Regions from separate parts of the Ancylobacter mangrovi genome, predicted to be linked through region 2. Evidence: predicted binding sites of a transcription regulator. Region 2 holds the regulator's gene; each other region holds the start of a gene.
The links. The regulator PhoB, encoded in region 2, activates phosphate uptake and scavenging genes when phosphate is short. The targets are predictions, from matches to a motif close to TGTCATNNANCTGTCAT.
Positions count from the first base shown of each region.

Region 1: the regulator PhoB is predicted to act here: its motif matches at 4,511-4,527, upstream of NVS83_RS15810 (YdcH family protein).
Region 3: the regulator PhoB is predicted to act here: its motif matches at 3,863-3,879, upstream of NVS83_RS19430 (esterase-like activity of phytase family protein).
Region 4: the regulator PhoB is predicted to act here: its motif matches at 4,730-4,746, upstream of phnA (phosphonoacetate hydrolase).

Region 1 covers NZ_JANTHY010000006.1:78,829-86,255, forward strand. The annotation lists gene ispH (4-hydroxy-3-methylbut-2-enyl diphosphate reductase) at 1-249, opposite strand, end outside; gene NVS83_RS15795 (YceI family protein) at 340-951, opposite strand; gene NVS83_RS15800 (DUF1013 domain-containing protein) at 1,298-2,002, shown strand; gene NVS83_RS15805 (propionyl-CoA synthetase) at 2,142-4,085, opposite strand; gene NVS83_RS15810 (YdcH family protein) at 4,304-4,480, opposite strand; gene NVS83_RS15815 (YdcH family protein) at 4,682-4,888, shown strand; gene NVS83_RS15820 (peroxiredoxin) at 4,954-5,439, opposite strand; gene NVS83_RS15825 (protein-disulfide reductase DsbD domain-containing protein) at 5,591-6,442, opposite strand; gene NVS83_RS15830 (YqgE/AlgH family protein) at 6,572-7,198, shown strand.
Region 2 covers NZ_JANTHY010000002.1:469,121-476,547, forward strand. The annotation lists gene NVS83_RS07990 (ATP-binding protein) at 1-391, shown strand, start outside; gene pstS (phosphate ABC transporter substrate-binding protein PstS) at 548-1,588, shown strand; gene pstC (phosphate ABC transporter permease subunit PstC) at 1,840-2,817, shown strand; gene pstA (phosphate ABC transporter permease PstA) at 2,830-3,663, shown strand; gene pstB (phosphate ABC transporter ATP-binding protein PstB) at 3,672-4,493, shown strand; gene phoU (phosphate signaling complex protein PhoU) at 4,516-5,229, shown strand; gene phoB (phosphate regulon transcriptional regulator PhoB) at 5,264-5,965, shown strand; gene NVS83_RS08025 (SDR family oxidoreductase) at 6,014-6,778, opposite strand; gene NVS83_RS08030 (LysR family transcriptional regulator) at 6,915-7,427, shown strand, end outside.
Region 3 covers NZ_JANTHY010000009.1:59,218-66,644, reverse strand. The annotation lists gene NVS83_RS19440 (HlyD family secretion protein) at 1-741, opposite strand, end outside; gene NVS83_RS19435 (TetR/AcrR family transcriptional regulator) at 738-1,415, opposite strand; gene NVS83_RS19430 (esterase-like activity of phytase family protein) at 1,586-3,799, opposite strand; gene NVS83_RS19425 (TRAP transporter substrate-binding protein) at 4,660-5,790, shown strand; gene NVS83_RS19420 (TRAP transporter small permease subunit) at 5,862-6,449, shown strand; gene NVS83_RS19415 (TRAP transporter large permease) at 6,487-7,427, shown strand, end outside.
Region 4 covers NZ_JANTHY010000003.1:27,594-35,020, reverse strand. The annotation lists gene NVS83_RS09895 (HD domain-containing phosphohydrolase) at 1-1,273, opposite strand, end outside; gene NVS83_RS09890 (helix-turn-helix transcriptional regulator) at 1,553-2,536, shown strand; gene NVS83_RS09885 (alpha/beta fold hydrolase) at 2,793-3,623, shown strand; gene NVS83_RS09880 (LysR family transcriptional regulator) at 3,681-4,583, opposite strand; gene phnA (phosphonoacetate hydrolase) at 4,757-6,034, shown strand; gene NVS83_RS09870 (alkaline phosphatase family protein) at 6,038-7,378, shown strand; gene NVS83_RS09865 (ABC transporter substrate-binding protein) at 7,378-7,427, shown strand, end outside.

The sequences.
Region 1 (7,427 bases), on a different contig from region 2:
GGCGGAGAAGATGACCGGCGCGCTGGTGCCCGCGGGCACCTCGTGCAGTTCCTCGACGAAGATGGCGCCCTTCGCCTTCAGCCCCTCGACCACGTATTTGTTGTGCACGATCTCGTGGCGCACATAGACCGGCGGGCCGTAGATCTGCAGCGCGCGCTCGACCGCGTCGATCGCACGCACCACGCCGGCGCAGAAGCCGCGCGGGGCGCAGAGCAGGATGCGCAGATCGGGCTTTGGGGCGGCGCTCATCATACGGTCCATCGGGGGTTCGCCACCGTCATGGGTGGCGGCGCCCTCCGTGTCAAGCGCGCGCGGCGCCCCGCTGCCCTGGCGCTGCGCTCAGGAATTCTTGCGGAACACGCCGACCAGGTCGAGCTTCACCTCGTCCGATACCAGCGGAACGGCGACGCCGAGGCCGAAATCGCTGCGCCTGAGCGTCGCGGTGGCGGTGAAGCCGATCTCCTCGCGCTTGCTGCGCGGGTTGATGCCGGCGCCGAACAGGCTCACCTCGAGCGTCACCGGGCGCGTCACGCCGTGCAGCGTGAGCTCGCCCTCCACGGTCGCCTTCGCCCCGTGCGGCGTCACCTTGGTGGACTTGAAGGTGGCGGACGGGAACTTCGCCACGTCGAAGAAGCCGGGGCTGCCGAGATCCTGGCCGAAGCTCTTCGAGGTGACGGCGAGGGTCGAAATCGGGATGGAGAGCTGGAGCGTCGCCGCCTGCGGCGCCTTCGGGTCGAGATTGAGCGTGCCTTCGCCCGCGCCGAACATGCCCGAGAGCGGGGAGAGGCCCAGATGGTCGACGGTCCAGATGATCTGCGTGTGGTTGGTGTCCACGCCGTAGGTGCCGCCGGAGATGCGGGCGACGTCCGCCTTGCCGGGCATTTCCTGCGCCGCGGCCGGCACGGCGAGCCCCAGCGCGAACGCCAGCGCCAGTAGGGGTAGCGGTTTCATCGACATTCGTTCCGTTTCTGCCGGGCGCAGGGCGTGGCCGCCCGCGCCGCCCATGGGATCAACACGGTCGGCGCGAGGCCGATCCGTGTGCTATTTATTTCGTGAAGCGGGCGCCGCGTTGCTAAATCCTTCCTAAGCGGCGCAAATGTTCCGGGCGCGGCCGAAAGCGACAGGCGAGGCCGTCGTCGGGGCGGGCGGCGTCTTTGCGTTTGCAGGATGGAAGCGGCGCGCCTATATTTAAGTCATCCCGGTCATCGTGAGACGGTCCGTGGCTCCGCCCCAGTCGGGCGGCGGAGCGCGTGAGACTGCTTGTCTGGCCGAACCAATCTTTGAGGAGACGCGTCCCATGGCGAACGCCCCCCTGATGCCGAAGGCCACCGCCGTGTGGCTGGTCGAGAACACCGCGCTGACGTTCGACCAGATCGCCGACTTCTGTAAGCTTCACGTGCTCGAGGTGAAGGGCATCGCCGACGGCGAAGTCGCCCAGGGCATCAAGGGGCTCGACCCGGTGACGACCGGCCAGCTCTCGCGCGAGGAGATCGAGCGCGCCGAGCAGAACCCGAATCACCGGCTGAAGCTGCTGGAGCCGAAGGTGAAGCTGCCCGAGGCCAAGCGCCGCCGCGGCCCGCGCTACACCCCGGTCTCCAAGCGCCAGGACCGGCCGAACGCCATCCTCTGGCTGCTGCGCAACCATCCCGAGCTCAAGGACAGCCAGATCATGCGTCTGGTGGGCACCACCAAGACCACGATTGAATCGATCAAGGAGCGCACCCACTGGAACGCGGCGAACCTGACGCCGATGGACCCGGTGACGCTCGGCCTGTGCTCGCAGATCGACCTCGACATCGAGGTGCAGCGCTCCTCCAAGGACCGCCCGGCGGCCGCCGCCGGCGAGGGTGGGGCGACGCTGCTGCCCGCCGACGTCACCACCGGCGCCGGTGCCCAGGAGCCCTTCGTGCCGGCGCAGAAGCCGCGCGAGGAGGCGATCGACCTCGAGACCGTGTTCGCCAAGCTGGGCGGCTCGCGCAAGAGCGAAGCCGAGGACGAGTGAGCCTTCCGGCTGCGGCGGGACGAGGGCTCCCGCGCGGCGGAAACGCCTTTCCGGCGGAATAAAAAAGGGGCGCACCGGCGCCCCTTTTGTTTTGTCCGTTCGTCTCGCGAGCGTCCGCTCCGGCGGGCCCCGCCGGCGCCTAGGCCGCCGAGGCCTTCGGCAGCCCCCGCGCGCTCAGCGCGGCGGCGATCTCGTCCAGCGAAGAGGGATCGTCGATCGTCGCCGGCATGTTCCAGGGCTCGGCATCGGCGATCTTCTTCATGGTACCGCGCAGGATCTTGCCCGAGCGCGTCTTCGGCAGGCGGTGCACCGCGATGGCGATGCGGAACGCCGCCACCGGGCCGATGCGCTCGCGCACCAGGGCGACGATCTCGCTCTCGATCTCGTTCGGCGCGCGCGCCACGCCCGCCTTCAGCACCACGAAGCCGCAGGGCACCTCGCCCTTGAGCTCGTCATGGATGCCGATCACCGCGCATTCGGCCACGTCCGGGTGGGAGGCGAGGACCTCCTCCATGCCGCCGGTGGAGAGGCGGTGGCCGGCGACGTTGATGATGTCGTCCGTGCGCCCCATGATGAAGAGCTGCCCGTCGGCATCGCAAAAGCCGGCGTCGGCGGTCTTGTAGTAGCCGGGGAACTCGGCGAGGTAGCTTTCCCGGAACCGCTCGTCCTGCTGCCACAGCGTGGGGAGGCAGCCGGGCGGCAGCGGCAGCTTGATCGCGATCGAGCCCATCCGGTTCGGGCCGACGTGGTGGCCGCCCTCGTCGAGGATGTCGACCTGGTAGCCGGGCATGGGCACGCCGGTCGAGCCGACCTTGATGTCGAGCGCGCCGAGGCCCACCGGGTTGCCGGCGATGGCCCAGCCGGTCTCGGTCTGCCACCAGTGATCGACCACCGGAATGCCGAGCCTGGTCTCGGCCCAGACCACCGTGTCCGGGTCGGCGCGCTCGCCGGCGAGGAACAGGGTGCGCAGGGTGGACAGGTCGTAGTCCTTCATCAGGAGGCCCTCCGGGTCCTCCTTCTTGATCGCGCGCAGCGCGGTCGGCGCGGTGAACAGCGCGGAGACCTTGTATTCCTCGATCACCCGCCAGAACACGCCGGCATCGGGCGTGCCGACCGGCTTGCCCTCGAACAGCACCGTGGTGCAGCCGGCGAGCAGCGGCGCATAGACGATGTAGGAATGGCCGACCACCCAGCCGATGTCGGACGCGGACCAGAACACCTCGCCGGGCTTGACGTCGTAGAGCCCCTCCATCGACCAGCGCAGCGCCACCATGTAGCCGCCGGTGTCGCGCACCACGCCCTTCGGCTTGCCGGTGGTGCCGGAGGTATAGAGGATGTAGAGCGGGTCGGTCGCCGAGACGGTGGCGCATTCCACGCCGCGTGCGCTCGTCGCCACCTTCTCGCGCATCGTCGCCCAGTCGAGATCGCGGCCCTCCTTGAGGCCGGCCTCGGCCTCGGGGCGCTGGAAGATGACGCAGGCCGAGGGCGCGTGCTTGGCGATGGTCAGCGCGAGGTCGAGCAGCGGCTTGTAGGCGACGATGCGGTTCGGCTCGATGCCGCAGGAGGCGGAGAGCACGACCTTGGGCCGGGCGTCGTCGATGCGGCTCGCCAGCTCCGCCGCCGCGAAGCCGCCGAACACCACCGAATGCACCGCGCCGATGCGCGCGCAGGCGAGCATCGCGAACACGGCCTCGGGGATCATCGGCATGTAGATGACCACCCGGTCGCCCTTGCCGACGCCGAGCTCGCGCAGCACCCCGGCGAGGATGCGCACCTCGCGCAGCATCTCGGAATAGGTGACGGTGCGCTTGGCGCCCGTCACCGGGCTGTCGTAGTAGATCGCCGGCTGCTGGCCGCGCCCGGCGTCAACATGCCGGTCGAGCGCGTTGTGGCAGACATTGGTGAGGCCGCCGACGAACCAGCGGCCATAGACGCCGAGCGCGGGATCGAAGATCGCGCGCGGCTCGGCGATCCATTCGATGGCGCGGGCGGCGTCGCCCCAGAAGCCTTCGGGATCGTCGATCGAACGGGCATGGATGGCGGGGTAGCGGCTCGCGCGATCGGGGCGTGGCTCGGCGGACATGGTGGCGTCTCCAGGGGACCGGTTGTTCTTCTTGTTCTCGACCCGAGAATTCCGGCCCGCGGCTGTGATTTCAAGAAGGCGGAAATGCTTACGACCTTGGTCGATGCCGGAAATCCTGTCGGGCGGCCTGTCGTGGGGCCCGGTTCCGGAAGGGGTCCGAAATACAAACCGCCGGCCTGCGAGGCCGGCGGCGGAGTTAGTTTCGCCAGGTACTCCGCTCAGTGGAGCGGCGAGCCTCTGAGCCGCGTGATTTCGTCCTTCAGATGAAGCTTGCGGCGTTTCAGGTCCATGACCCGGACTTCATCGGAGCCCGGTCGGGCTACTTCCTCCCGTAACTCCTTCTCGAGCGCCTGGTGGCGACGTTCCAACTCCGCAACATGCGCCTGCATGGACATGGACAATATCTCCCTGTCTCTGGAAGTGAACGTCATCAGTCTGTCACTTGCGGCTAGCGCTGTCGACGAAACGATGCGCTGCACCGCAACACGGCGGCGTGCGGGCGGCCGTATTGCGGGGCGGCGGAAGGACGGCGATACTGCGCGAAACGCCCCGGCCGGAACGGGGCGAGTCGGTCGCGGTTCGAGCGTTAGGCACAGATGACGGCGGATGAGGAACGCGAGCTTCGGGCCCTTCTGGAGCGCCTGAAGCAGGAGCATCGCGATCTGGATGCAGCGATCGAGGCGCTCCACGAGATGCCGGGCAACGATCAGCTCCAGCTCGCCCGCTTCAAGAAGCGCAAGCTGGCGCTGAAGGACCGGATCAGCTTCGTCGAGGACCAGATCTGCCCCGACATCATCGCCTGAGCGGCGGGGGTGCCCCGCCGGGCGGCCCCGGCGCGCGAGGCTTCATGCGCGCCGGAGCCTGATGGTCAGAACTGCGTGAGCAGCACGTCGGCGTTGGTCTTGTCGGCCTTGCTCGGCACGTCCTCGACATTGAGGACCAGCACCTCGCCGTCGTCGACCAGCATGGAGTAGCGCTTGGAGCGCACGCCGAGGCCGGCGGCCGCGCCGTCGAAGTCGAGGCCGAGCGCCTTGGCGAACTCGCCATTGCCGTCCGAGAGGAAGAGGATCTTGCCGCCCGCATTGGAGGCCTTCTCCCAGGCCGCCATCACGAAGGGGTCGTTGACCGCCGTCACCGCGATGGTGCTGACGCCCTTGGCGAGGATCTCGTCGGCACGGGCGATGAAGCTCGGCAGGTGGTTCTTGTGGCAGGTCGGCGTGAAGGCGCCGGGCACGGCGAACAGCACGACCTTCTTGTTCTTGAAGACCTCGTCCGTGGACTTCGGCACCGGCCCGTCGGCGGTGGCGACACGGAACGTGGCGCTGGGAAGCATGTCGCCAACCTTGATCGTCATGGGCTTTTCCTTTCGACGCAATGATTTCACGCGGGTCGGCGGGCCGCGGCCGCAGGCTCCGCCCGGCCGCGATCATACGCGCGCGGCGGCGGAGCCGCACGGGCCCGCTGGCGCAGTAGCATAGTCATTTCCCGCTTCTCGGGAAGAAGCTTCAGTGCGTGGAAAGCGGGGCTTCGACCTCGACCGCCCGGCTGCCGTCGGTCAGGGTGAAGCGCAGCGGCGTGGTGGCGATGTCGGCGCCGTCGGGCACCCCGTCGACCGGGAGCACGAACACGATCTTGCCGTCCGGGCCGGCCTCGCGGGTGGGGAGCGGCAGCGCCCAGCTCTCGTCCGGGCCCTCGACGAACAGGTCGGCATGGTCGGCGTTCGAGGTCTTGGCCTCGATGCGGATCGACTTGTCGTCGCCCGCCTGCTCCAGCACCGCGGTCTCGATGGCCGGCGTGCCGCTGGCGCCGAGCGCGGCCGGCTTCGGCACGCTGGCAAGCGCGGCGGCGAGCGCGGGGGAGGGGGCATCGCCGCCGGGCGGAAGGTCGAGGCTGAGGGTGGCGTTGGCCGGCTGGCAGATCTTCTCGCAGACGGCGAAGTCGAGATTGAGCTTCAGCGTCACGGGCTTGGCCGCGTCGGTCGGCGTGACCTCGATCGGGATCACGACGTCCTTCTTGTAGCCGATGGACAGGCTCCCGCCCTCGTCGAAGCGGATCGGCGCCGGCCAGAGGATCTTCACGCCGCCGACATTCTGCGAGCCCGACCAGTCGAAATGCGGGGGCACGCCGGCATCGCCCGGATAGCGCCAATAGGTCTTCCAGCCCGGGGCGAGGCGGATCTCGACGCCGCCGGTCAGCGAGGCGTGGTCGGCCGGCCCGCCGATGAGGCGCACCGCGGTGCCGTCCGGCGCGGACCAGTCGGAGGCGGCTTCGGCGCGCGCGGCACGGGTGCCGAACGGCACGAGCGCGGCGGTGGCGAACAGGGCGAGGACGATCGGAAAGCTGCGAGACATGACCATGGCGATAGCCTCTCCCGCCGCGGCGCGAAAGTATGCGGCCCGCACTTTCGTGTGAGCCCCTCGGCACCCCAAAGCCGGGGCCGGCGGCGCGGGGTTGAAAATGCGCCACTTGGGTTTACGCTTTCCTTCATGTTGATGGGACGAGGAAGCGACGAGGGTGCCGGCGGCGGGTCCGGCGGGACCTTCCTTGACGGACAGATGCTGGTCGCCATGCCCGGCATGCGCGACGAACGCTTCGCCCGTGCCGTGATATATCTGTGCGCGCACTCGCCCGAGGGGGCGATGGGCATCATCGTCAACCAGCCGGCAAATCACATCAATTTCACCGACCTCTTGGTGCAGCTCGACGTGATCCCGCAGGAGGAGCGCATCCACCTGCCGAACAGCGCCGGCGGGGTGAAGGTGCTGCGCGGCGGCCCGGTGGAGACCGGGCGCGGCTTCGTGCTGCACAGCGCCGACTTCTTCATCCAGGATTCGACGCTGCCGATCGACGACGGCATCTGCCTCACCGCGACGCTCGACATATTGAAGGCGATCGCGGCCGGCGGCGGGCCGGCGAGCGCGGTGCTGGCGCTGGGCTATGCCGGCTGGGCGCCGGGGCAGCTCGAGAACGAGATCCAGCAGAATGGCTGGCTGCACTGCCCGGCCGACACGGCGCTGGTGTTCGGTGCCGACACCGCAGCGAAATACGAGCGCGCCCTGCGCAAGATCGGCATCGATCCGGGCATGCTCTCTTCCGATTCCGGCCACGCCTGACGCGCGCCCGGACGGGTCACGTCCGGCAATGGCGAGCCGCTCGCCATGCGCGGTGGCCGGGCGGCCTCCCACGAAATGCCTTCGAACCGGGATTCGCCAGCGAGCCCCGCATGCGTTGCGGCGAGGGCCGGAAGTCGGCCGGCTCAGGACGTCGGTTTGGACTGGGCGAGGGCGGGGCTCGTCGAGGGCGCGGCGCCCGGGCCGGCGCCGGCCGATCCACCCGTACCCG
Region 2 (7,427 bases):
GGTGACGGTGCGCGGCGACCGCGACGAGTTGATCCGGCTGTTCGAGAACCTGGTCGAGAACGCGATGAAGTATGGCGGCTCCGGCGGGCGGGTGGAGATCTCGATCGGCCGCGCCGAGAACGACGTGGTGGTGGGCGTGCGCGACTTCGGCCCCGGCATCGCGCCCGAACACGTGCCACGCCTGACGGAACGCTTCTACCGGGTCGACACCGCCCATTCGCGCGAGCAGGGCGGCACCGGGCTGGGGCTCGCCATCGTCAAGCACATCGTCGCGCGCCACCGCGGCCGGCTCGGTATCGAGAGCACGCCGGGCGAAGGCGCGACATTCTCCGTCCGGCTTTCCGGGCAGTTTCATCAGGACGAAAAAAACGACGTCGGAACAGCGGCTTAAGGTGTCATCAAGACGTCATTCCGACGTCATAGAACCTTGGTGCCGGGGCGATAGAAGTCCCCCTGTACGCTTTAATCCGCTGCCCCTCCGGCCAACAACGCGCCCCGTTTTCTCGTATGCGGGTGCGGCCGGTCTCCCGATCCAAGGAGAAGACCTTTGAAACTCACCCATATCCTCAGCGCCGCCGCGCTGTCGTTCGCGTTTTCCGGCGCCGCCTACGCCACCGACATCAACGGCGCCGGCGCCTCCTTCCCCGCTCCGGTCTATCAGGCCTGGGCCGCGGCCTATAAGGAGAAGACCGGTAACGGGATGAACTACCAGTCGATCGGCTCGGGCGGCGGCCAGAACCAGATCGTCAACCGCACGGTCGACTTCGGCGCCTCCGACGCCCCGATGGCCGACGACAAGCTCGCCAGCAACAACCTGCTGCAGTTCCCGACCGTGATCGGCTCCGTCGTCCCGACCGTCAACCTCGACGGCATCGGCGACGGCCAGCTCACGCTCTCCGGTGCGGTGCTCGCCGACATCTACCAGGGCAAGATCACCAAGTGGAACGACGAGAAGATCGCCGCCCTCAACAAGGGCGTGAAGCTTCCCGACACCGCGATCGTGCCGATCTATCGTTCGGACAGCTCCGGCACCTCCTTCGTGTTCACCTCCTACCTGTCGGCCGTCAGCCCGGACTGGAAGTCCAACGTCGGCGCCGCCACCTCGGTGCAGTGGCCGGCCGGCGCGGGCGCCAAGGGCAATGAGGGCGTCTCGGGCATGGTGAAGAACACCAAGGGCGCCATCGGCTACGTCGAGTTCGTCTATGCCGCCGCCAACAGCCTGCCGACCACCAACCTGGTCAACAAGGCCGGCAAAATCGTGAAGCCCTCCGTCCCCGCCTTCATGGACGCCGCTGCCGCGGCCGACTGGGCCGGCGCGAAGAACTTCGCCGCCTCGATGATCGACACCGCCGGCGACAGCGCCTGGCCGATCGTCTCCGCCACCTACATCCTGCTGCCGAAGAACCCGAACAACGCCGACCAGTCGGCCGCCGTCATCAAGTTCTTCGACTGGGCCTACACCGCCGATGGCGACGCCATCGCCGAGAAGCTGCACTACATCCCGCTGCCGGACTCGGTCGTCGCCAACATCAAGAAGGCGTGGTCGAGCGAGGTCAAGGTCGACGGCAAGGCCGTCTGGACCAACTGATCGGGTCCGTCTTCCGCTTCCGCCGGAAGACCTCGAACAAAGCGGGGCGGCCGTTACGGCGGCCGCCCCTTCTCGTCTGTGCCTCTTCTCGTCTCCGCCCCCGGCCTGTAGCCTGACGGCGAGCCGGGCGCGGGCGAGCGCAGCGCAGACCCATTGACAAACACCGACGCCGAGCCCTGAAAGCCACGCCCTGAAACGCCGACCCGCGGGCCGCGACGCCGCGGGGAAGACGGGTCCGAGGATCACACGACATGGACGCCACTCTCAGTGGAACCGAGGCGACCACCGCCCTGAAAGCCGCGCACAAGCCGACCGGCCGTATCAGCGATCCCATTTTCGTCGGCATCCTGTGGGGCTGCGGGCTGCTGGTTCTGCTGCTGCTCGGCCTGATCATCGCCATGCTGTTCGAGGGCGGGCTGCCGGCGCTGCGCGAATTCGGCATTTCCTTCCTCTGGTCGACGAGCTGGAACCCGGTCACCGAGAAGTTCGGCGCCGGCGTCATGGTGTTCGGCACCGTGTTCAGCGCCGTGATCGCGGTCATCGTCGCGCTGCCGCTCTCCTTCGGCATCGCCTTCTTCCTCACCGAGATCGCCGCCGGCCCGCTGCGCCGCCCGATCGGGGTGGCGATCCAGCTCCTCGCCGCGATCCCTTCGATCATCTACGGCATGTGGGGCTTCTTCATCGTCGTGCCGCTGATCGCCGCCTATGTGCAGCCGCCCCTCATCGAGTGGCTCGGCCCGATCCCGCTGCTCGGCGCGCTGTTCCAGGGCCCGCCGCTGGGCGCGGGCATGCTGACCGCCGGCCTGATCCTGGCGCTGATGATCCTTCCCTTCATCACCGCCATGTTCGTCGAGGTGCTGGAATCGGTGCCCCCGATGCTCAAGGAATCCGCCTACGGCGTCGGCGCCACCACCTATGAGGTCTATCGCAACGTCTCCGTCCCCTATGGCCGCACGGCCATGGTCGGCGCGGTCATGCTGGGCCTCGGCCGCGCGCTGGGCGAGACCATGGCGGTGACCTTCGTCATCGGCAACGCGACCCGCATGTCGGCCTCGCTGTTCGCGCCGGGGGCGACCATCGCCTCCACCATCGCCAACGAGTTCCCCGAGGCCTCCATCGGCTCGCTCAAGCTGCAGTCGCTGATGCAGCTCGGCTTCATCCTGTTCGTCATCTCCTTCATCGTGCTTGCGCTGTCGCGCATGCTGGTCCGTTCGAAGCTCGAGGGCTGAGGAAGACAGATCATGGCATCTCTCGCCCGTCGCCGCGCCACCGACTACACGGTCAAGGCCCTCTCCACCGGCTTCGCCGCGCTCTCGCTCGTGCTGCTGGCCTGGATCCTGTGGACCCTGCTGGCGCGCGGCCTTCCCGCGCTCGGCCCGCACGTCTTCACCCGCATCACCCTGCCGCCGGGCGCCGGCGGCGGCCTGCTCAACGCCATCGTCGGCTCGCTGATCCAGATCGGCGTGGCGCTCATCATCGGCACCCCGATCGGGCTGATGTGCGGCACCTTCCTCGCCGAGAACGGGCGCAACACGCAGGTCGGCAGCGCGGTGCGCTTCGTCAACGACGTGCTGCTCTCCGCACCCTCGATCCTGATCGGCCTGTTCGTCTACCAGCTCCTGGTGGTGCCCTTCGGCGGCTTCTCCGGCTGGGCGGGCTCGATCGCCCTCGCCATCCTGGTGATCCCGGTGGTCGTGCGCACCACCGAGGACATGCTGAACCTGGTGCCGATCGGCCTGCGCGAGGCGGCCTTCGCGCTCGGCGCGCCGCAGTGGAAGGTGGTGACGATGATCACCTGGCGCGCGGCGCGCGCGGGCATCGTGACCGGCATCCTGCTGTCGCTGGCGCGCGCCGCCGGCGAGACCGCGCCGCTGCTGTTCACCTCGCTCGGCAATAATGGCTGGTCGGTCAGCCTCGACGCGCCGATGGCCTCGCTGCCGATCGCGATCTACCAGTACGCCGCCTCGCCCTTCGAGGACTGGGTCGCCCTGGCCTGGGCGGGTGCCCTGCTTATCACCGCCGGGGTTCTGGCCCTGAACGTCGTTTCCCGCCTTGTCCTGGCGAAGATGAAGTGAGACGAACCATGAATTTCGCACCCGAGACGTCGATCGACATCGCCTCCGCCGTCAACCGCGCGACCGCACCGTCGGCCGAGCCCAAGCTCAAGGTGGACAAGCTCAACTTCTATTACGGCGACAACCACGCGCTGAAGAACATCAATTTCGAGATCCCCGAGAAGCGCGTCACCGCGATGATCGGGCCCTCGGGCTGCGGCAAGTCCACGCTGCTGCGCATCTTCAACCGCATGTACCAGCTCTATCCGGGCCAGCGCGCGGAAGGGAACATCTGGTTCGACGGCGTCGACCTGCTCGGCAAGGACCTCGATTCCACCGTGGTGCGCTCGCGCATCGGCATGGTGTTCCAGAAGCCGACCCCGTTCCCGATGTCGATCTACGACAACATCGCCTTCGGCGTGAAGCTGCACGAGAGCCTGAACAAGGCGCAGATGGACGAGCGCGTGGAGTGGTGCCTGCGCAAGGCCGCGATCTGGGACGAGACCAAGGACCGCCTGCACACTTCCGCGCTCGGCATGTCGGGCGGCCAGCAGCAGCGTCTGTGCATCGCCCGCACGATCGCGGTGCGCCCGGAAGTGATCCTGCTCGATGAGCCGACCTCGGCGCTCGACCCGATCTCCACCTCGAAGATCGAGGACCTGATCGACGAGCTGAAGCAGGAATTCACCATCGTCATCGTCACCCACAACATGCAGCAGGCGGCGCGCTGCGCCGACATCACCTCCTTCTTCTACCTGGGCGAGCTGATCGAGGTCGCCGCGTCCAACGAGATCTTCACAAATCCGCGCGAAGCGCGCACCCGCGACTACATCACCGGCCGCTTCGGCTGAACCGGCGGCGGAGGATCATCCCATGACCGAACATATCGTCTCCTCCTTCGACAGCGACCTGAAGGACCTCTCGCGGCGCGTGGTCGAGATGGGCGGGCAGGCCGAGCGCCTGGTCGCCGATTCGGTCATGGCGCTGGTGAAGCGCGACACCGAGCTGGCGCAGAAGGTGATCGTGCTCGACGGGCCGATCGACCTGCTGCAGCGCGAGATCGAGGAGAAGGCCATCCTCACCATCGCCCGCCGCCAGCCGCTCGCCATCGACCTGCGCGAGATCGTCGCCGCGATGCGCATCGCCAACGACATCGAGCGCATCGGCGACCTCGCCAAGAACACCGCCAAGCGGGTGCTGGCGCTGACCGGCGAATTCCACCCGCAGAAGCTGGTGCGCGGCGTCGAGCACATGTCCGGCATGGTGCTGGAGCAGCTCAAGTCAGTGCTCGATTCCTACGCCAGCCGCGACGACGCGCGCGCGCTCGAGGTGTGGAAGCGCGATGGCGAGGTCGACATCCTGTACACCTCGCTGTTCCGCGAGCTCCTCACCTACATGATGGAAGACCCGCGCAACATCTCGCTGTGCACGCATCTGCTGTTCTGCGCCAAGAACATCGAGCGCATCGGCGACCACGCCACCAACATCGCCGAGACGGTGCACTACCTCTCCACCGGCCAGCTGCTCGCCGACGAGCGGCCCAAGCAGGACACCAGCAGCCTGACGACGGTCCCGTTCCCGGCCTGAGGCGGGCGGCGACCGTCCTCAACCGAGAAAAGCAATGCCGACCAACATCCTGATCGTCGAGGACGAGGAGCCGCTGACCCTGCTCCTGCGTTACAACCTCGAGTCTGAAGGCTATGCGGTGGAGAGCGTCGCCCGGGGCGACGAAGCGGAGACGAGGCTGAGGGAAAGCGTCCCCGACCTCGTCATCCTCGACTGGATGCTGCCGGGGCTTTCCGGCATCGAGCTGTGCCGGCGCCTGCGGGCGCGCCCCGAGACCGAGCGCATGCCGGTGCTCATGCTCACCGCGCGCGGCGAGGAGGCCGAGCGCGTGCGTGGCCTCGCCACCGGTGCCGACGACTACGTGGTGAAGCCGTTCTCGGTGCCGGAGCTGGTGGCGCGGGTCCGTGCGCTGCTCCGCCGAGCCAAGCCGGACCATATCTCCACCTTGTTGCGGGCCGGTGACATCGAGCTCGACCGCGAGACCAAGCGCGTGCATCGCGGCGGGCGGGAGCTGCATCTCGGGCCGACCGAGTTCCGGCTGCTCGAATTCCTGATGCAGTCGCCGGGCCGGGTCTATTCGCGCGAGCAGCTCCTCGACGGGGTGTGGGGCCAGGACGTCTATATCGACGAGCGCACCGTGGACGTTCACGTCGGACGCCTGCGCAAGGCGCTCAACCGCCCGCGTCAGCCCGACCCCATCCGCACCGTGCGCGGCTCCGGCTATTCCTTCAACGAGATGTTCGCCCGCGCGCACTGACGGGCGGGCGAACACCGGAAGGCGGGCGAACGGCCCGCCGCTCGTGCCTCAGGTGCGGGTGATCGACAGCCCGCCATCGACGAGATGGGCGGTGCCGGTGACGAAGGACGAATCGTCCGAGGCGAGATAGAGCACCGAGCGCGCCAGCTCCTCCGGCGCACCCACGCGCTTCAGCGCGTGCAGTCCGGTGAGGAAGGCCTGCGCCTCCGGCGTGTCGTTGGCCTCGCGATACATCTCCGTCTCCACCGCGCCGGGGAGCACGGCGTTCACCCGGATGCCCTGCGGGCCGAATTCGGCAGCGAGAGTCTGTGTGAGGCCGATCAGCCCCGCCTTCGAGGCGGCATAGGCGGCAAGGCCCGGAAAGGCGGCGGTGTAGCCGACGAAGGTGGAGGTGAAGATCACCGAGCCGCCGCCGGTCTTCAGCATCTCGGCGATCTGGTGCTTGGCGCCGAAGAACGAGCCGGTGAGGTTCACCGCCAGCGCGTCGTTCCAGCCTGCCGCCGAAACGCCGGTGCTGGGCCCCTTCTCGCCGAGCGTGCCGGCATTGTTGAAGGCGACGTCGAGCCTGCCGAAGCGCTCGACCGCCAGCGCGACCAGCGCCTTGGCATAGTCCTCCGAGCTGACGTCACCCGCCAGCGCCACGGCCTCGCCGCCCTTGCCGGCGATCTCGGCGACGAGCGCGTCGAGCTCGCCCTTGCGGCGCGCGCCGACCACGACCTTCGCGCCTTCCTGCGCGAACAGCAGCGCGGTCGCCCGGCCGATGCCCGAGCTGGCGCCGGTGACGATCGCGACCTTTCCGGAAAGCCTGTCCATATCGAATTCTCCATCATGCTATCGGGCGGGCAGGCCGTCATGGCCCGCCGCCGCCCTGTCGCAGATGACTATGGGCAAGAGACATCGTCCGAATTAGCCTGAAAATGATGGAACTCGCATCCGGAAAGACCGAACGATGAAACTGGACGGCATCGCCGCCTTCGTCGCCATCGCCGAAGCCGGCTCGATCAGCGAGGCGGCAAGGCGGCTGCGCCTGTCGAAATCCGTGGTCAGCGAACGTCTGGCGGGTCTCGAGCGCAGCCTCGGCGCCAGCCTGGTCCACCGCTCCACCCGCAAGCTCTCGCTCACCGACGACGGCGCGGCGTTCCTCGCCCGCGCCACCGGCGCGATGCGCCAGCTCGACGCCGCGGTGGCGGACCTTGCCGAAAGCCGCAGCACGCTGTCGGGACCGCTGCGGATTTCCGCGCCGGTGGCGTTCGCCCACCTGCATCTCGGCCCGGCGCTCTATCCGTTCCTGCTGCGCCACCCGGAGGTCGAGCTCACCCTCGACCTCGACGACCGGCGGATCGAGGTCCAGGCCGAGAGCTATGACGGCGTGGTGCGGCACGGGCCGCTGACGGACAGCCGGCTCATCGCCTGGCCGCTGGCGCGCAGCCGGCGCGTGCTGGTGGCGTCGCCCGGCTATCTC
Region 3 (7,427 bases), on a different contig from region 2:
GAAGAAGCGCATCTTGATGAGGTCCGGCGGCAGCAGCGCGAGCACCGGCCGGCCGACCGGCACCAGTTCACCGGGGCGGAAATAGACGGTCTCCACCGAGCCGTCGGCGGGGGCGGCGAGCTTGCGGCGCGCGAGCCGCGTCTTCGCCGCCTCGAGGCTCGCCTGCGCCGCGTCCACCGCCTTCTGCGCCGCGCCGATCTGCGCGTCGCGCGAGCCCATGCGCCCGACCTCGATCTGCTTGTTGATCTCGTCGAGCGCCGCCTTGTTCTGGTCGAAGGTTGCCTGCGCGGTGTCGAGCGCGGCCTTGGAGCCGACCTTCTTGTCGTAGAGGTCCTGCTGCCGGCCCAGCTCGATGCGCGAGAGCTCGAGTGCCGCCTCGGCCCGCCGCTTGCTCGCCTGCAGCACCTCGATCTCCTGTGGCCGCTGCGCGCTGGCCTGAAGATCGGCGAGTTGAGCCTTGGCCTGCTCCAGGCTCGCCGCGGCGGAATCGACATCGGCCTGCTGGAGGTCGGCATCGACCTCGAACAGCGGCTGGCCCTTCTTGACCCGGTCGCCCTCGTCGACGTCGAGCCGCGTCACGCGCCCGGCCTCGTCCGGGCCGACGAACACCAGATCGGCCTCGGCATAGCCCTGATAGCGCGGCGGCCCCTTATCGGCGCAGGCGGCGAGCGAGAGCGCGAGAAGCGCGGCACAGAGCGGCCCGCGCCACGCGAGGGAGCCTCGTGAGCGGATGCGCATCATGGCTCCTTCCATCCGAGGCCGCGCAGCGTGATTTCGGCATGCGCTTCCAGCATGCCCTGGACATCGAGCGCCTCGTGGCGCTGGAACAGCCCCTCCCACACCGTCGCGACGAGCAGCGGGGCGATGAGGAGCTGGGGGAAGCGCAGGCCGGCGTCGGAGGAAATCTCGCCGCGCTCCAGCGCCCGCGCATTGATCGCCCGCAACAGGCCGAGCCCGCGCGAGACCACTTCGCGATAATAGAAGCCGGCGATCTCCGGGAAGCGCTCGCCCTCGCCCAGCATCAGCCGCACGATGTGCCGGCGCGGGGAATGCACCGCCTCGTTGGCGAGATGGGCGAACAATACCGAGAGGAACGCGCGGGTGCTGCCGGGAAAGTCCGCGAACTCGCGCTCCAGCCGCCCCAGCACGGGGTCGATCGCCTGCCGCACCAGCCCTTCGAACAGGGCTTCCTTGTCCTTGAAGTAGAGGTAGAGCGTGCCCTTGGCGACGCCCGCGCGCGCCGCCACGTCCTGCATGCGCGCGCCGGCGAAGCCCGCCTCGGCGAACACCACCAGCGCCGCCTCCAGTATCTCGCGCCGCCGGTCGGCCGGCTCCTTGCTGGCGCGGCGGCGCGCCGGGGCAGTCGCCCGCGGCTTCGCGCCGCCGCCCTCCCCGCTTCCGTCTCCGCTCGCCATGGCACACCTCGAAAATGACTGACCGGTCAGTCATACCGCAGCGCGCGTCTTCTGGCGAGGTTCCGCAACGGGAAATTTCGGTGATGGCCGACGGGTGGCGGACCCCAGCCCGAAAACGAAACGGGCGCCCCGAAGGGCTCCCGCTCGCAGCGTCTGCAGAAGGTTCGCGATCAGTCCATCTTGCCGATGGCGATGAACTGCGTTTCGCCCGAGGAGCCGTCGACGCCGTCATTGTCGGTGACGATAAAGGCGTTGCCGTCCTTGTCGATGGCGAAGCTCTCGACCTTGTCGAGCACATAGCCGTTCGGCGCCTTGAGCAGCGGCATCAGGTCCTTGGCCTCGGTCTTGGTGAGGACCGGCGGCTTCGCCTCCGAGCCCAGCGCCACCGGCGTCACGCCGTTCAGCGAGACGAAGGAGAGCTTCTTCACCTTTGCCTCGGGGCCGATCAGGTTGTCACGCTCGATCACCACCAGGCCGTCCTTGTAGGCGGTGATTTCGGAAAGGCCGATCCAGCCCTTCTCCGGCGTGTCGAGCGGGTAGCGCACATAGCTCCAGCTCTTGTCGGCGGGCTTGTAGGCGATCAGCTTGACGAAGCCCTTCGGGTCGTCCTTCCACTCGCGCTGCACCGCCATCCACACGGTCTCGTCGGCGCCCGAGCCGGTCACCGTCACGCCCTCAAAGCCGTAGCGGATCGCCTGCGCGGCCACCGCCTCCGGCAGCGCGATCTCCTGCGCGATGGCGCCGTCCGCGCCCACCTGCAGCAGCAGGTTCTGGGTCGGGTCCTGCTTCTTCTCCGGGTTGCCCTCGGAGACCAGCCAGAAGCCGCCTTCAGGCCGCGCCGCGATGCCCTCGAGGTCGAGCCCCTTGGCCGGCTTGCCGTCGCGGGTGACGATCGTCGCCGCGGTGATCCTCGCCGGCATCGCCGAGGCGTCGACGGTGAGGATCCGGCCCTGCGCATAGGCGCTGTCGGTCACCGCGTAGAGCTTGCCGGGGGTCGAGGGGTCGGCCGCGAAGCCCGAGAGCGCCGACCACCAGATCGGCAGGCCATCCGGCCCGTTCGCGGATTCGATGGTCGGATAGGCGACCTTGGCGCCGGGCTGGCGCTCATAGATCGTCACCAGCGCGCCGATACCGCCCTCTTCGCGCAGGTCGGTCTCGCTCGCGGTCACGAACAGGTTGCGCGAGGGGATCGCCATCAGGCCTTCGGGGCCGACGCCGCCCGGCAGCACCTGCAGGAACTCCGGCACCTCGGCGCCGCCCTTGTCGCGGTAGACGAACACGATCGAGCCGCGCTCGGAGGCGACGAAGATCAGGCGATCGTCGCCGAAGGTCGCGACCTCCGCGCCCTCCATCTCGATGCCCTTCTTGTTGCGCTTGTCGGGATAGTGGCCGAGGCGCACCGCCATGTGCTCCGGCGCGGTGCCGGATTCGAACAGCAGCTTGCCGGTCTTGTCGAAGATCGAGAAGCCGCGCGTGCCGCCCTTCCAGTCGCCCTCATTGGCGATGACGAAGCGGTCGTCGTCGATCCACTGCACCGTGTCGGGCTCGCGCGGCACGTCCTTCATCGAGCCGGACAGGTCGATCACCTTGTCCTTCTTGGTGTCGATGTGGTCGAGGTCGACCGTGCCGGCGGAGAAGCTGTTCGTCACCTTGCCGGTGGGCAGGTCGACGATGACGATGTGGTTGTTCTCCTGCAGCGTGACGACGACCTCGTTGCGGGAATTGATGTCCACATATTCCGGCTCGGGATCTTCCGGCGCCACGGCGGCGAGGCCGGTCAGGTCGACCACCTTCTTGGAATCGTCGACCACGCGCCCGTCCTTGACCTCGAAATAGGTCAAATTGCCGGGCGGCATCTGCGGGATGGCGCCGTCATTGATCTCCTCGTCGCGCTCGTTCTCCATCGCGATGGCGAGGTAGCTGCCGTCCGGGCTCTTGGTCACCGCGTCGGGCTGGCCGCCGAGGTCGATCTTGTCCTCGACCTTGCGCGAGGCGATGTCGACCACCGCCAGATGGCCCGAGGGGTTCGACTTCGATTCAGAGGTGTTCACGCCGACATAGGCCTTGCCGCCGATCACCACCGTGGTGGTCGGCTCGCCCTCGAGCGCCACCACGCCCGCCGCCTTGGGCATGTTGGGGTCGGTGATGTCGACGAAGCCGATCCGGTGGCCGGGGCTGTCGCTGTAGATCAGCGTCTTGCCATCTTCCGTGAAGGTGATGATCTCCGCCGCCGTCGACTTCGCCGGATCCGCCCCCGCCGGCAGGTTGTCGATCACGTTGAAGGTCGCGATCCGGTTGAACGGAGCCGGCGACTGGGCCACGGCGCCGGCCGCCGTGAGGCCGAGCACGACCGCCGACACGCCTGCGAGAAGAATCGAGCGCATGATTGATGTCCCCTGATGATACGGGGCCGGGCCCCGTCGTCGCGGCACTTCAAAGGGCCGCGAATGACAGGCGGATGACAAATGGACGCGGAAACTGTGCGGAAACACGGAGACGTACGACTTTCGTACAATCGGAATAGGCGGAAAACGACGAAATAGTACTTGCACTTACCTCTTGGGCATCGTCTCCTTGCAGCAGCGGGACAAGGCGCGAAAAGCGCTGCCCGGCGCGATCATTTCTTGGTCGCGCGGTGTGGAAGACTCGGCCTGGCCGGGCACGCACATTGGGAGGATTTATGAGCCAGAAACGCCATGGCATCGCCACCGACACATGCCGAGCCGGCCGCGACCTGACGGGCGCCGACGGCCCCGCCGCGAGACCGCGGCAAGTCTAGGCGCGCCAAGGGCTCATGGCGTGAAGGCCCCGCCCCGGATCCGGTTCGGGGCCACCCATTTGCGAAGCGTTTTCCACGGGCAAGGATTCCTGCCGGCCTTCGGCCGAAGGCACGGAACGCCATAGGGATCCGACGTCCGACGCCATCGGGGAACGCGCGCCCGCATCCGCCGCAGCCCTTCCGCGTGCCAGGACCCGTATCGGAGCGATCTCCGGGGCGGGCCCATGTGTTGCAGACCGATCCGCCGTCCCCGGAAAGCATCTCCGGGGCGAATGCGGTGTCTTATGCTCGAACGCTCGATGTCTTACGACAATGTCATTTACGTAAGGCGCGCTTGTAACTTGCCGAACGTGGTTTCCTGATCAATAGTTTTTAATGCAAACCGGCCATGCAAAGCGCTGGAGGCACCTGGGCCGTGTCAGGAAACGTGGACCGTGTCCGGAAATACGAAAAAGGGAGGACGAAATGTCTGAATCAACCAAGGCGCTGTCGCGCCGCTCGTTCCTGAGTTCGGGTGCCCTGGCCGGCGGTGTCGCCGCCAGCGCCCTTGCCGCCCCGGCCGTGCTGGCCCAGGCGCCCGTCGTGGTGAAGATGCAGACCTCCTGGCCCGCGTCGGACATCTGGATGGAGTTCGCCCGCCAGTACGTGGTCGCGGTGGAAGAGATGTCGGGCGGCCGCCTGAAGATCGACCTGCTGCCCGCGGGCGCCGTGGTCGGCGCCTTCCAGGTGCTCGACGGCGTGAACGACGGCGTCATCGATGCCGCCCACAGCGTGTCGTCCTACTGGTACGGCAAGCACAAGGGCGCCTCCTTCTTCGGCACCGGCCCGGTGTTCGGCGGCTCGGCCACCACCATGCTCGGCTGGTACTATCAGGGCGGCGGCCAGGAGCTCTATCGCGAGCTCACCCAGGAGATCCTCGGGCTCAACGTGGTCGGCCTGTTCGGCTTCCCCATGCCGGCGCAGCCCTTCGGCTGGTTCAAGAAACCAATCAACGGCCTCGCCGACATCAAGGGCCTCAAATACCGCACGGTCGGCCTCGCCGCCGACCTGATGCAGCAGATGGGCATGAGCGTCGCCCAGCTTCCCGGCGGCGAGATCGTGCCGGCGATGGAGCGCGGCGTCATCGACGCCTTCGAGTTCAACAACCCCTCCTCCGACCTGCGCTTCGGCACGGCGGACGTCGCCACCAACTACTATCTCAGCTCCTACCACCAGGCGTCCGAGGCCTTCGAGTTCCTGTTCAACAAGGACTTCCTGGAAGACCTCGACCCCGACCTGCAGGCGATCCTGAAGCACGGCGTCAACGCGTCGGCCTCGGCGAACACCTACTTCGCGCTCGATAACTACTCCTCCGACCTGCAGAAGCTTCAGAACGACCTCGGCGTCACGGTCTACCGCACGCCGAAGGACATCCTGAACGCGCAGCTCGTGGCGTGGGACGTGCTGATCGAGACGCTCAGCCAGGACGACTACATGAAGCGGGTGATGGACAGCCAGCGCGCCTGGGTGGAACGCGTCACCTATTACGAGCTCATGAACCAGGCCGATCTCGGCCTCGCCTATGAGCACTACTTCCCGGGCAAACTCTCGATCTGACCTGTTCGGAAGCCTGAATCGGCCGGCGGCGCGCCCGACGCGCTGCCGGCATCCTGACCGGGGAGCTCCCATTGATCGGATACATACGCTTCGCCGACCGGCTGTCGGGCTGGTTCGGGAAGACCTTCGCCTGGCTGATCATCCTGATGACCTTCGGCACCAGCTACGAGGTCTTCGTGCGCTACGTGCTGAACGCGCCGACGCCGTGGGCGTTCGACATGTCGTTCATCATGTACGGCACGCTGTTCCTGATGGCGGGCGCCTACACCCTGTCGCAGGGCGGGCACGTGCGCGGCGACTTCGTCTACCGGCTGTGGAAGCCCCGCACCCAGGCGGCGGTCGATCTGGTGCTGTACCTGATCTTCTTCTACCCGGGCGTGATCGCGCTGATCGTCACCGGCTGGAAGTATTCGAGCCGCTCCTGGAGCTATGGCGAGGTCAGCATCAACAGCCCCGCCGGCGTGCCGATCTTCCAGTTCAAGTCGGCCATGGTGGCGGCCGGCATCCTGCTCGCGATCCAGGGCCTCGCCCAGATATTCCGCTGCATCCTGTGCCTGCGCACCGGCGAGTGGCTGCGGGCGGAGAAGGACGTCGAGGAGACCGAGGACGCCCTGATCCATCAGCACGAGTACGAACTCGAGCACCAGCCCCGTCCGTGATCGCCCACCTGTTCAGACAGACCGACGGAGCACGTCTGTGACCGACCCTCAAGTCGCCCTGCTGATGCTGGGGCTCTTCATCTTCGTGGTGTTCCTCGGCTTTCCCATCGCGTTCACGCTGATGGCGATGGGCATCGGCTTCGGCTACTACGCCTATTTCGACGGCGACCGCATGTGGCGCGCCTATCACCGGCTGTCCGAGACCGCCGGCGCGCTGGAACGATGGTCCGACTGGATAGCCGGCTTCTTCAACAACCGCATCTTCGACCTCTTCATCAACCAGACCTATTCGGTGATGTCGAACGAAGTGCTCACAGCCGTGCCGCTGTTCCTGTTCATGGGCTACATCGTCGAGCGCGCCAACATCGTCGACCGCCTGTTCTCGACCCTCAATGTCGCGTCCAAGAACATCCCCGGCTCGATGGGCGTCGCGGCGCTGATCACCTGCGCGCTGTTCGCCACCGCCACCGGCATCGTCGGCGCGGTGGTGACGCTGATGGGCCTGCTCGCCCTGCCGGCGATGCTGAAGGCGCGCTACGACAAGAGCTTCGCCACCGGCATCATCTGCGCCGGCGGCACGCTGGGCATCCTGATCCCGCCCTCGATCATGCTGATCGTCTACGCCGCCGCCTCGGGCGTCTCGATCGTGCGGCTCTATGCCGGCGCGCTGCTGCCGGGCTTCATCCTGGTCGGGCTCTACCTCGTCTATGTGATGGGCCGCTCGATCCTGCAGCCGCACGCGGCCCCGCGCCCCACCGCCGACGAGGTGCCGGACGTGCCGATCGGCCGGGTAGTGTGGATGCTCATCACCTCGTTCTTCCCGCTCGCGGTGCTGATCCTCGCCGTGCTCGGCTCGATCCTGTTCGGCCTCGCGACCCCGACCGAGGCGGCCTCGATCGGCGCGCTGGGCGGCATCGTGCTGGCGGCCGGCTACCGGGCGCTCACCTTCCAGCGGCTGCGTGAGTCGGTCTACCTGAC
Region 4 (7,427 bases), on a different contig from region 2:
CCGAGAGCGCGCGGCCGATCTCGATGAAGCGCTGGATGGTGAGGCGCGCATTGCGGATGGCGCGCGAGAGCGTGTCGATCTCGGCCACCGAGGAATGGATCTCGTCCGGCGCGTCCTTGAAGTTGAAGGACTGGATCGCGTCCGCCTCATGGGCGATGGCGACCAGCGGCTGGCTCACCGCGCGCGCCGTGAGGCGGATCGCCACCACCACGAACAGGATCAGCGCCAGGCTGATCCAGCCGAGCGTCGCCACCAGGCTGCGCACGCCCGCCATCACCTCGTCATGGGGCATCGCCACCGCCATGCCGAAGGTCCAGGGGCCGACCGCGAGCGGGGCGACGTGGATCATCCAGCGCCTTCCGTGCTCGCTGAAGCTGTCGGCCTGCGTGCCTTCCAGATGCGCCCGCACCGCGGCCAGCATGAACGGCACCACCGGCGGCACCGGCCCTTCCGCCCGCCGCGCCGCCGGCCCGCTGCGCAGGCCCGAGGGCGTGGCAACGTTCGCGCTGCTCGCCGCGATCACCGCGCCGCTCTCGTCGGCGATCAGGATCTCCGAGGACGGGGTGCTCTTCATCCGCTTCAGCTCGCTCGACAGGTCGGCGAGGCTGAGGTCGATGCCGACCACGCCGCGCCCGCCGGCGAGGCGGTGGGCGATGGTCACGCCGGTCTCGGCGGTGGCGAAGAAGCGGTAGGGCTGGGTGAGGATCGGGCCCCCCTTCGCCATCGCCTCCATGTACCAGCCGCGCTGGCGCGGGTCGTAGCTGAAGCCGGGCCGGTCGAGCGTGCCGACCTTGCGCAGCGCGCCGTCGAGGAAGGTGAAGCCGGCCTCTGCCCCGCCGGGGCCGTTTGTCACGCTCTGCAGCAGATAGGCCGCGTCCGCCCGGGCGCCGAGATTGCGCCGGGCGATGTCGGAAGTCAGGTGACGCAGCAGGAGGAAGTCGCCATTGTCGTAGCCGACATAGATCGCGGATGTATAGGGCATCGTGTCCATGACGATGCGAAACCGCTCGATCAGTTCGCCGCGATCCTCGATCTCGGGCGAGCCGAGCTGCGGGTCGGCGGCGAAGAGCTGCGTCAGCAGATCGAGGCTGTTGAAGCTCTTGTCGATATGCGAGCGGCTCTCGCCGGCCATGCGAGCGAACAGCGTCCCGGTGGCGTCCTCCAGTATTGCCGCGGCGCGGTTGTTGACGAGGAACACGATTCCCGCCAACGCGAGCGTCACCGTGACGCCGAACACCAGCGCGAGGTGAGTATCAAGGCGCCTCTTCACCATGACGGGCGCCCTCCCTCGGGAGCTGTTCGCCAAATGGCGACCCGATACGTTTCGAATTAACGACGACGTTCGAACCAATACAAGCGTATTTCGCTACCCGCGCCGCCGGTGGACAGGATGATCGCGCCGGCATTCGACTTCCGGCGGGGATGCGCGGGGAAGGCCGATGTGCGATTTGTATCGCGCACGATCAAACCACGGGCAGAGGTGGGGGCGTACCTGGATGAGGGCACGGCGCGGGCGCGAGCAGGCCGGAGGTCGGCCGATGCGGGGCGGGCGGTGAGCGCCGCGGCCGCAGGCGTATCGCACGGCTCCACTGCGTGCCCGGATTCCCGGACCCTCGGGCGCGACGGGCTGGGCTGCGCGCAGGCTGCGCTCGGCCGCGACCAGGAGCTGCACGGCGCCGGCTTCGCCATCTACCGCAAGGCGCATGGTGCCCTGCATGGCGCCTCGAATGGCGCCCCGCATCCGGGCGCACCGGCCGGCGGGGCGACCGGCCGGGTCGAGACGCCGGCGAGCCGGCGCGGGCTGCTCGCGGGCGTGGCGCTGGCGGCCGGGCATCGCCGCCGCATCTTCGAGGGCAATCGCTCGGCCGCGGTCCAGTTCGACGAAGGAGCCTGCTATGTGCGCTCCTTCTCCGACCCCTATCGTGCGGATGTGGAGACCGGCTTCGACTTCTTCCTGCTGGAGCTGGCCCCCGCCGCGCTCGACCGGACCTTCGCCGAGCTCGACCTGCCGGCGGCCGAGGGGCTCGCCTGCCGCCCGGGCGAGAAGGACCCGGTGTTCGCCGCGCTCGCCGGCGCGCTGCTGCCCGCGCTCGAGCGGCCGGACCACGCCGCGCCGCTCTTCGTCGAGCAGGTCGTGTGCGCCATGCAGACCCATCTCGCCGCCCGCCATCACGGCCGGCCGCCGCGCTGCGGGCACTGTCTCGCCCCGCGCCGTCTCGCCCCGCGTCAGGTCGCCCGCGCCAAGGAGATGCTGCTGGCCGGCATGGACGGCACGGTCCTGATCGCCGACATCGCCGATGCCTGCGGCGTCTCGCGCAGCCATTTCATCCGTGGCTTCCGCGAGGCGACGGGCGCGACCCCGCATCACTGGCTGGTGGTGCAGCGCGTGGCCCGTGCGCTAGCGCTGCTCGCCCATTCGCGCCTGCCGCTCGCCGAGATCGCCGTCTCGTGCGGCTTCGCCGACCAGAGCCACATGACGCGGCTGGTCGCCCGCCTGACCGGGACCACGCCCGGCGCCTGGCGGGGACGGCACTGATGCCGGCAGGCGACGCCTGCGCCGCCACGGCGCACTTTTGTTCAATACGCCCGCGCGCCCGCGCGGCACACAGGTGCCCGCGCGTCCGAGCCATCTTCAGGGGGCTCCGACCCGGCCGATCTTCGCCCGCGCGCCCCGGGGTCCCTTGCCGGGGACGGTCCGCCACGGCGCGCCACCAAACCATGCCCCGCCACGGCGGGAACTTGCCGCAGCCTTACCTGCCCGCAGTTCGTCTCACCATGTGAAGGAACGCATCATGCCCAGCATCACCACCAAGGACGGCGTCGAGATCTTCTACAAGGACTGGGGTCCGAAGGACGCCACGCCGCTGGTCTTCCACCATGGCTGGCCGCTCTCCGCCGACGACTGGGACGCCCAGCTCCTGTTCTTCCTGGCCAAGGGCTACCGCGTCGTCGCCCATGACCGGCGCGGCCATGGCCGCTCGAGCCAGGTCTGGGACGGCCACGACATGGACCACTACGCCGCCGACGTCGCCGCCGTGATCGAGCATCTCGACCTCAAGGGCACGGTGAACATCGGCCACTCGACCGGCGGGGGCGAGGCGCTCCACTACACGGTGAAGCACGGCAAGGGGCGCGTCGCCAAGCTGGTGCTGATCGGCGCCGTGCCGCCGCTGATGCTGAAGACCGAGGCTAATCCGGGCGGCCTGCCGCTCGAGGTGTTCGACGGCTTCCGCGCCGCGCTCGCCGCCAACCGTGCGCAGTTCTTCCTCGACGTGCCGGCCGGCCCGTTCTACGGCTTCAACCGCGAGGGCGCGAAGGTCTCCCAGGGGGTCATCGAGAACTGGTGGCGCCAGGGTATGATGGGCGGCGCCAAGGCGCATTACGACGGCATCAAGGCCTTCTCCGAGACCGACTTCACCGAGGACCTGAAGGCGGTCGACGTGCCGACCCTCGTGATGCATGGCGACGACGACCAGATCGTGCCCTTCGCCGATTCCGCGCCGCTGTCGGCCAAGCTCGTCGCGGGCAGCGTGCTCAAGGTCTATGAGGGCTTCCCGCACGGCATGTGCACCACCCATGCCGAGGTGATCAACGCCGACCTGCTCGCCTTCATCGAGAGCTGACCCGGCTGCGCCGGCCGCCCGCCTTTCGCGGCGCGGCCGGCACTCGGCACTGGGCGCTCAGCGCCCGGCGGCGGCTTGGCCGACCGCCCAGTCGCAGAAGGCGGCGGCCAGCGCCGCCTTCTCGCCCGCCGGCGCGTAGCCGAGCCGGTAGTCCGGCCCGTGCACCCGCAGTTCCGGGAAGGGCTCGGCGAGGTCGCCGCGCTCGACCAGATCGGCCACCACCTCGATCGGCGCGGCGATCACCCCCTGCCCGGCCAGCGCCGCCTCCAGCGCGATGTAGAAATGGCCGAAGCGCGCTGCCCCGGCCGCGAGGTCGGCCGGCAGGCCGGCGGCCACCAGCCAGCGCGCGAGCTCGCCCGGGCGGGTGACGGATTCCAGCAGCCGAACCCCCTCGCGCGCGGCCGGCGCGCCGAGCCGCTGCATGAGACCGGGCCGTGCCGCGAGGTCTGGGCGCGCCATCAGCCCGATCTCCTCGCGCAGCAGGGCGAAGCTGCGCAGATCCCCCTGCAGCGCCTCGCCCCGCCGGATCACCACGTCGAACGGAATCCCCGACCAGTCCTCGCCCGTGTGCATCGGGCGCACCCGCACGTCGACCTCGCCGGCCTTCGCCTGGAAGTCCGGCAGGCGCGGCATCAGCCAGCGCATGGCGAAGGTGGCGGGGGCGATCACCTCCAGCACCTGCGGCACGGCCTGCGGCTGGAACGCCTCCGCCGCCGAGGCGACGAGGTCGAGCGCGGCGCCGGCGGCGCGGGCGAACTGGGCCGCGGCGGGCGTCGCCACCATGCGCCGGCGGTTGTTCTCGAACAGCGGCGTGCCGAACCAGCTCTCGATCGCCGCGAGCTGCTTGCTGACCGCACTGTGGGTGACGCCGAGCTCCTCCGCCGCCTCCGTCACCGAGCCGATGCGCGCCACCGCCTCGAACGCCACGAGCGCCTTGAGCGGCGGAAGGGTACGTCGCATGTCCTGTGTTCCGAAATCTCTTCTGTTCCAAAAGCTCACATAGTGACGGAACTAATATCGCTTTACTCACGCTCGCAATACTAAATAATAAAACACATAGAATAACTCACGATGCGTCGGCAAACCGATAAGCATACGCATTGTTTGCGACAGTTTAATTACGGAATCATCAGATGGATATGGCATTGCCCGGCGCCGGCGCGCCGCGCGAGGACGAGGTCGTGCGCGAGGAGGTGGTCGTGAACGGGCGCTGCTACCGGCGGCCGGCGCGCACCACGGTCGTGATCTGCTTCGACGGCTGCGATCCCGCCTATGTCGAGGCGGCCGCGCGGGCCGGCGTGACGCCGGCGCTGGAGCGGATGCGGCGCGAGGGCGTCGACGTGCTGGCCGAGGCGGCCATGCCGACCTTCACCAATCCCAACAACGTCTCGATCGTCTGCGGCGCGCCGCCGGCGGTGCACGGTGTCGCCGGCAATTTCTACCTCGACCGCGCCACCGGCGAGACGGTGATGATGCTCGACGCGGCGCTGATGCGCGCGCCCACCATCCTCGCCGGTCTGGCCGGCATCGGCGAGAAGGTCGCGGTCGTCACCGCCAAGGACAAGCTGCGCAAGGCGCTGGCCTTCGGGCTGGAAGGCATCGCCTTCTCCGCCGAGCGGGCCGAGGGCACCAGCGAGGCCGAGCACGGCATCGCCGACGCCGCGGGGCTGGTCGGCCTCGCCCGGCCGGACCAGTACTCGGCCGAGCTGTCGCTCTACGTGCTCGACGCCGGCATCCGCCTGATCGAGACCGGCCATGCCCGGCTGCTCTATCTCTCGCTGTCCGACTACGTGCAGCACAAATACCCGCCCGCAGCGCCCGAGGCGCTGGCCTTCATGGCGGCGGTGGATTCGCGCCTCGCCCGGCTGGCCAAGCTCGGCGCGGTGGTCGCCATCACCGCCGATCACGGCATGACCGACATGGCGAGGGCCGACGGCACGCCGCGCGTGACGTATCTGGGCGACGTGCTCGACGCCGCCTTCGGCGCCGGCGCGACCCGCGTCATCTGCCCGATCACCGATCCCTTCGTGCGCCACCACGGCGCGCTCGGCGGCTTCGTGCGGGTGCATATCCTGAAGGAGGGCATCGACCCGCAGGCGGTGCGCGCGGCCATCGCCCGCCAGGAGGGGGTCGAGCTGGTGCTCTCCGGCGCCGAGGCCGCCGCCCGCTTCGAGATGCCGGCCGACCGCGAGGCCGACTTCGTGGTGACCGGCACCGAAGGCACCGCGCTCGGCGCACGGGCCGAGGACCACGATGTCGGCCAGCTCGCCGGCGAGCGGCTGCGCTCGCATGGCAGCCTGCATGAGCAGCGCGTGCCCTTCATCCTTTCGCACCCGCTGACCCAGGATGGCGACACCGCGCACCTGCGCAACTTCGACATCTTCGATGTCGCGCTGAACCGGGTGGGCTGAGCGATGCGCCGCGCCGTCATCGTCATCCTCGACGGGCTCCGCCGCGACTTCGTGGACGAGCACCGCACGCCGGCCCTCGCGGCGCTGAGGGCGCGGGCCGAATACTTTCCCGGCTATCGATCAGCCTTTCCCTCGGCGACGCGGGTGGTCTCCTCGACGCTGGCGACCGGTTGCTGGCCTGCTCGCCACGGGCTCGCCGGCAACACCATGGCGCTGATCGAGGAAGGCCGGCTGGTGCGGCACGATGCCGGCCATCCCGACTTCCTGCAGCACAAAAGGAGCGTCACCGGCGCCTCGCTCGCCGTGCCGACACTGGCCCAGCGCGTGGCCCGGCAGGGCGGGGCGAAGACCGGCGGGGCGGTGATCTTCAACAATGTCTCGCCCGGCGCCGCCTATGCCCACGACCCGGACGGGCACGGACGGGTCTATCACCGCGCCGGCTCGTTCGGCCCGGGCCGGATGCCGCTCGCCGACGGGCTCGACGTGACGCTCGACGCCGGCGGCGACCGGATCATGACCCACCGCTTCGTCAACGAGGCGCTGGTGCCCGGCGGTCCCGCGCTGGCGGTGCTGTGGCTCGGCGAGCCCGACCATGTCCAGCATTCCGCCCCGCTCGGCTCGCCCGAGCATCTCGGCGTGCTGAAGGCGGCGGACGCCAATCTCGCCCGCGTGGTGACGGCGGTCGACGCGCTGCGCGCGGCCGGCGAGGACGTGCTGCTGATCGCCGGCTCCGACCACGGCCACGAGACGGTGAGCGGCATCGTCGACATCGAGGACGAGCTGGTCGCCGCCGGTCTGAAGGCCGCCCCCGATTCCGACGACGTGGTGGTGTGCGCCAACGGCACCGCGGCGCTCGTCTATCTCCATCCCAACCATGACGGCCGGCGCGACCGGCTCGGCGACTTCCTCGCCTCGCGCCCTTGGGCTGGGGCGGTGATGGACGCCGACACGCTGCCGAGCGTCGGCCAGGTCGCCGCCGGCGGTCTCGCCTTCGCCGTCTCGATGAAGGGCGACAACCGCCCCAACGCCTTCGGCGTGCCCGGCTCCTGCCTCGCGGTGAAGCCGCAGGGCGGCAAGGCCGACCGGCTCGGCTTCGGCCAGCATGGTGGGCTGAACGCCCATGAACAGGCCCCGGTGCTGGTCGTCGACGGCCCCGGCTTCGCTGCCGGCGGCAGGCGCGACGCGCCGGTCGCCGTGGTCGACATCGCGCCGACCGTGCTCACCCATCTCGGCCTGCCCGCCGCCGGCATGGACGGCGCCGCCCTGCAGCTTCCCGCCGTGCCGCGCATCCCCGCGCCGCCCGCGTCCCTCCCCACCTTGCTCCACTGCCCGGAGATCCGCTGATGACCACGCTACGCCTCAGCCGCCGTACCTTCCTCGCCGGCACCGCCGC